DNA from 2 places in the Streptomyces sp. CY-1 genome. Region 1 is predicted to be linked to the other one. Evidence: riboswitches for the same ligand, from Rfam matches in the RefSeq annotation. Region 1 holds a riboswitch; the other holds the start of a gene.

Region 1 (3,085 bases):
GGCGATGTGCGGGGAAAGGGGCTGGCCGCGGTGCGGTCCGCCGCGGCGGTGGTGGGCGCCTTCCGGGAGGCGGTGCACTACGAGCAGGACCTGGCCGAGGTGATGCACCGCTGTGCGGCCGCGCTGGCCCGCGAGTACGAGCTGCTGGACCGCTCCCAGCTCCAGGACCCGCAGGAGCTGGAGGAGCAGTTCGTCACCGTGCTCCTCGCCCAGGTGTCGGACGAGTCGCTGGTCGAGCTGATCAACCGCGGCCATCCGCCGCCCCTGGTGATGCGCGAGCGCAAGGTGCGCTCCCTGGACCCGGCGCGTCCGCTGCCGCCACTCGGCCTGGAGGAGTTCCTGAGCCCTCCCCCGATCCGCGTCGAGACCTTTCCGTTCCTGCCCGGTGACCGGCTGTTGCTGCACACCGACGGCGTGGTCGAGGCCCGCAACCACTACAACGAGTTCTTTCCGCTGCACCGGACCATGGAGACGCTGGACGGTGCCACCCCGGGCGAGTACCTGGACCGGCTGCGCCACGCGCTGGTCCGGCATGCCGAGGGACGGCTGGCGGACGACGCGGCCATGGTCCTCATCGAGCGGGCCATCGGCGGCGCTCGGCGGCCGTTCCGCTGAGCGGGCATCCACCGTGCCGTCGGCCCGCGTTGGCCGTCCCGGCATGGGTTGACGCCCTCGCGGAGCGCGACGACACTGTCAGGGACGGTCACGATGGTCAGCGCCCACCGTGCGGAATCCCCGCTCGGATGGGTCATCGGCCCCGGCTCGCTGACAGGCAACCCTTCTCCCGCGACGGGGTGCCCCCGGGTGACGACCAGGTTCCGTCGGTGCGGACGGGACAAGCGCGGTCTCGCTGCCTCGCGAGCCCCCGATGATGGGATCGGTGAGATGCCCAGGACCGACAGCGACGGGGAATGCGCCCGTCGGCGTCCCCGGCGGTGGTCCCCGCTCCGGTCCCCGCTCCGCCGTCGTCACCTCCTGACCAGGCGTCTGCACATCGATCTGCTGCGCATTTGCAGCGCCTCCAGTCCAGCCGGCTGAATCGACGCGGTCACCGAGCGCGGCCCAGCGCGCCGGGGCCGGGTGCGTCCCGGCAGCCTCCCGGCGAACGCCCCGCGCGGGCTTCCCTTCCGTAGCGCCATCGGCGCCGCCCAGACCGGCGGGCCGGGGCTCCGTCCTTGCCTTGGAGAGCCATGTCCGAGACGTTTCCGGTCAGTTCAGGTCCTGCCGCTCTTCTCGACCCCGACCCCTGCTCGCCCGGCCCCCGGATCGTCCCGCCCGCGCCGCCGCACCGCTTCCGCAGCCGCATCGGCGTCGACCTCGCCGGTGGCTTCTATCCGGTGCCGCATCGCTATCGGCTCTATCTCTCCGCGAGCTGTCCGCTCTCGCTGCGCGTCTCCATCACCCTCGATCTGCTCGGGCTGCGGGACACCGTCGCCACCACCCTCGTCGGGCACCCGGACGAGACCCCCGAGGCGTTCGCCGCACTGCGCGGGGCCTACGAGGCCACCTGGCACCGCTACGGCGGGCCGGTGGACGCGCCCGCGCTGTGCGACGGCTGGACCGGACGTGTCGTCAGCAATCACACACCCGACATCCTGCGCGACCTCGCCGGCCATCTGAGCGACGGCGGCGGACCGGGACGCCCCCGGCTGCGCCCGGCGCCCCGCGCCGCGGACATCGACGCCCTCCGGGAACTCCTCGACGACGACATCACCCACGCGGCGCGGCAGGCCGGGACGGCGCACGAGGCGGAGTGCCGGGACGCCGCGCTGGAGCGGCTGCTGACCGCCCTCGGGCGCCTGGACCGCAGCCTCGCGACCGCGCCGTACGCCCTGGGCGGCGAGCTGACCGCCGCCGATGTGGACCTGTGGGTGGCCCTCGTCCAGCTCGACACCGAGCACCGGCTCCGGCTGGACGCCGACGCGGCCCAGCGGGTCTCCCGCCATGGGCGGCTGCGCGCCTATGTGCGGCGGCTGCACGCCCATCCGGCCTTCCACACCACGATTCCGGAGGCCCTCCAGGACGACCTGTCCTGAGTCCGCGCCCCAGGACCAGGCACTCTGCCGGGCGGCTCGGCTCAGGACAGGGCGGCCCGGGCGTCGCCGAACTCGTCCATCGCCCCGGCCACGATGGCCTCCAGCCGGGCGTGGTGGGCGCCGCGCCAGTAGACCCGCTCGCAGACCGTGCAGCGGGCGAAGACCTCGTAGGTGCGCCGGGTGCCGTGCTGGAGCCGCTCCCGGACCGACTCCTTGTCGGCGTCCTCCAGCGGGCCGTTGCAGGCGGTGCAGCGGGTCCAGGGCGCCAGACCCGGGGTGAACCGGCCGAGGACGTCCCGCAGTTGCTCGTCGGGCCGGTCGCTGTAGACATACGCCCCGGCCCACAGCTCACGGCGGCGCAGCAGCCCCCGGTCGCGGGAGAGCAGCACCCGGCGCTGGGCGGCGGAGCGCGCGGCCAGCTCGGGGTCGCCGATGTCCTCGCTCTCGTACGCGGCGTCCACGCCCAGCAGCCGCATCCGGCGCGCCAGCGTGCCCAGGTGCACATCGAGCAGAAAGCGCAGCGGGGCGCCCGGCACCCGCTGCGGGCGGACGACCGGATGGACCTCCACGGTCTCCCCCGCGCTCGGCACATGCGAGACGGCGGTCTCCTCGCCGTTCACCACCAGCCGGCCGACCTCGGTGAGCGGGACCCCGAGCGACTCGACGACATGGCCGAGGGTGGAGGCGCCATCGGTGACCACGGCCGTCCACGGGCGGCGCCGCTCCGGGACGGCGAAGAATCGCAGTTCGGGGGCGAGACTGAGATGGATCTCGGGTCCGTTCACACCGCCAGCATGCCAGGCGGGCCGGGCCCGAGGCGATGGCGTTTCGGGTCCGGCCCCGGGCTCGATGATCATGGAAGCGCCCACCGGTGGGAAGGCGCCGCACCCCGGTCACGGGCCACCCCCGGATGATCGTCGGCCGGGGTGTCAGTCCGCCGGTGGGGGCGCCTCGGCCCGGTCGCGCCGCCGCTTGCGGCGCCATGCCACCATCCGCAGATACTCCTCGTACAGCACCCGGCCCAGCAGCGCACCGCCGAAGACCACGAA
Region 2 (3,085 bases), 3.4 Mb from region 1:
GCAAACGTACGTACGGTTTCTTGCCCCGTAGGCGCTATGGGTCGGCGCCGCTGTCCCGTGCCACCCGGGTGGGTCACGCCGCGCGCCGCTCCGCGTACTCCGGTATCTCGATCATCGGCGGCCGCTCCTCGGTGTCCACGGCCGTGGTGCGCGGCTCGAAGCCGGTCTCGCCCCGGTCGAACTGGGTCAGCCGCGGCCGCACCAAATGGCCCCGGGCCAGCCGCAACTGCGCGGTGCGGTAGATCGCGGCCGCCATCCGGCCGAGCGCCAGCCCGTCCTGGTGGCGGTGTTTGCGCACCCCGATGTCCACCTGGCCGAGCGCGTCGAGACCCACCGTGTGCAGCGCGTCGACCAGCAGCCCCAGCTCGACCCCGTAGCCGACCGGGAAGGGCAGCCGCTCCAGCAGCGTGCGGCGCGCCGCGTACTCACCGCCCAGCGGCTGGACGAACCCGGCCAACTGGGGCCAGTGCAGATTCAGCAGCGGGCGGGCGACCAGCTCGGTGACCCGGCCGCCCTGGCCCGCCACATCGCCGAGCGGGCGGTCGTACATGCCCTTCACCAGGTGCAGCGTGGGGTCGGTCAGCAGCGGACCGACGATCCCCGAGACGAAGCGCGGATCGAATTCCCGCAGGTCGGCGTCGATGAAGCAGATGATGTCGCCGCTCGTGGCCAGCAGGGAGCGCCACAGCACCTCGCCCTTGCCGGGCAGCGCGGGCAGCCGGGGGAGCAGCGAGTCGCGGGGGACGACGGTGGCGCCCGCCGCCGCGGCGACCTCGGCGGTGCGGTCCGTCGAGCCGGAGTCCACCACCACCAGCTCGTCCACCAGCGGCGCCGACTCGCCCATCAGCTCCCGGCGGATGGTCGCGGCGATCTCGCCGACCGTGGCCTCTTCGTTCAGGGCGGGCAGGACCACGCTCAGGGTCGTCGCCGAGCCCCGTTTCGCGTCCAGCAGGCGGTCCAGCGGCCGGTCGCCGGCCGACCAGGAGCGGTGCTTCAGCCAGCGCTCCACCTCATCCAGCACCTGTGTCTCTCCCTGCCGTGGTCGCTGTGATCCATCTCGCGCTTCGGACGGCTAGCTCAACCATCCGGGCCGTCGGTTACAGTCTTGAACAACGCACATGACCGTCGTATGTCGGGGTCGACCTCGGTGTTTACCAAGGAAGCCCGTGACGATGCCGTGCGGACAAACGCCCGGGTCCGCCCGGTGCCATACCGCTCATCCAGAGGGGCAGAGGGAACGGCCCGTTGAAGCCCCGGCAACCCTCCAGCCGATCTCGCATTCCGCAGCGAGGCTCCCGGCTCGGGAAGGTGCCAATTCCGTCTCGTGGCGAAATGCGTCGCGAGGAAGATGAGGAGAAAGGGCCTCGCCATCCATGGCTGTGCAGTCAGTAGAAAGCTCAACCACTTCCTCCGCCTCCGACGCCCCCGGTGCCTTCGGTCCCGCCATCGCATTGTCCTGCCGGGAGTGCGGTGAGCGGTTCGATCTCGGCCCGATCTTCGCGTGTGAGGTCTGTTTCGGGCCGCTCGAGGTCGCGTACGAGCTGCCGGCCGGTGACCCGGAGGAGCTGCGGCGGCGCATCGAGGCCGGTCCGAACAGCATCTGGCGCTATGCCCCGCTGCTGCCCGTCCCGGCGGACGTGGCGGACCTGCCCAGCCTGCACCCCGGTTTCACCCAGCTCGTCAAGGCCGACAACCTCGCCCGTGAGCTCGGCGTCACCGGTGAGCTGCACATCAAGGACGACTCCGGGAACCCCACCCACTCCTTCAAGGACCGGGTCGTCGCCATCGCCGTCCAGGCCGCCCGGACCTTCGGCTTCACCACCCTCTCCTGCTCCTCCACCGGCAACCTGGCCGGCGCGGTCGGCGCCGCGGCCGCCCGCGCGGGCTTCCGCTCCTGCGTCTTCATCCCGCACGACCTGGAGGCGGGCAAGGTCGTCATGGCCGCGGTCTACGGCGGTGAGCTGGTCGGCATCGAGGGCACCTACGACGACGTCAACCGCTTCTGTAGCGAGCTGATCGGCGACCCGGCGGGCGAGGGCTGGGGCTTCGTCAACGTCAATCTGCGGCCGTACTACGGCGAGGGCTCCAAGACCCTGGCCTACGAGATCTGCGAGCAGCTCGGCTGGCGGCTGCCGGACCAGATCGTCATCCCGATCGCCTCCGGCTCCCAGCTCACCAAGATCGACAAGGGGCTGAAGGAGCTGATCTCGATCGGTCTGGTCGAGGACAAGCCCTACAAGATCTTCGGCGCCCAGGCCGAGGGCTGCTCCCCGGTCTCCGCCGCCTTCAAGGCCGGCCATGACGTCGTCCGGCCGCAGAAGCCGCGGACCATCGCCAAGTCGCTGGCCATCGGCAACCCCGCGGACGGCCCGTACGTCCTGGACATCGCCCGCCGTACGGGCGGCGCGGTGGAGGACGTGAACGACGAGCAGATCGTCGACGCGATCAAGCTGCTCGCCCGCACCGAGGGGATCTTCGCGGAGACCGCGGGCGGGGTGACCGTCGGCGTGACCAAGAAGCTGATCGAGGACGGTCTGCTCGACCCGTCCCTGACGACCGTCGTGCTCAACACCGGCGACGGCCTCAAGACCCTCGACGCGGTGGCCCCCACCACGGGTCCCTCCGCCATCATCCGCCCCACCCTTGACTCGTTCCGAGAGGCTGGTCTCGCATGAGCGTCAACGTCCGAATTCCGACCATCCTGCGCACCTACACCGCCGGTCAGGCCGAGGTCCCCGCCGAGGGCGCGACCCTCGCCGAGGTCCTGGCGGACCTGGAGAAGAACCACCAGGGCATCGCGGCCCGTGTGCTGGACGACACCGGCAAGCTCCGCCGCTTCGTCAACGTCTACGTCAACGACGACGACGTCCGCTTCGCCGACGGCCTGGCCACGGCGACCCCGGACGGTGCCGGGATCTCGATCATCCCGGCGGTCGCGGGCGGCTGCTGACCCCGCGTCCACCCCTCTCACCTTTGGCATCGCCCCGTCCGGGGACAACCGGACGGGGCGATTCCGTGTGTGGAATCGCGATACAGTTGCCCGGATTCCCCGATGGCCCCCGGGTCGGAGCCACATATGAGAACT

Evidence for each region. A riboswitch is a leader RNA that binds a small molecule or an ion and turns the genes downstream of it on or off. The one in region 1 is predicted to bind S-adenosylmethionine.
Region 2: it holds a riboswitch for S-adenosylmethionine, as region 1 does, so the genes downstream of both, thrC (threonine synthase) here and ACK1X7_RS42895 (glutathione S-transferase C-terminal domain-containing protein) in region 1, are expected to answer to the same signal.

Annotation. Positions count from the first base shown of each region.
Region 1 is NZ_CP178393.1:9,981,230-9,984,314, reverse strand. Features, by position in the region: gene ACK1X7_RS42900 (PP2C family protein-serine/threonine phosphatase) at 1-615, shown strand, start outside; SAM riboswitch class IV at 702-848, shown strand; gene ACK1X7_RS42895 (glutathione S-transferase C-terminal domain-containing protein) at 1,191-2,036, shown strand; gene ACK1X7_RS42890 (Mut7-C RNAse domain-containing protein) at 2,078-2,821, opposite strand; gene ACK1X7_RS42885 (ribonuclease BN) at 2,966-3,085, opposite strand, start outside.
Region 2 is NZ_CP178393.1:6,615,107-6,618,191, forward strand. Features, by position in the region: gene ACK1X7_RS28490 (glucosyl-3-phosphoglycerate synthase) at 74-1,021, opposite strand; SAM riboswitch class I at 1,214-1,355, shown strand; gene thrC (threonine synthase) at 1,374-2,675, shown strand; gene ACK1X7_RS28500 (MoaD/ThiS family protein) at 2,672-2,950, shown strand.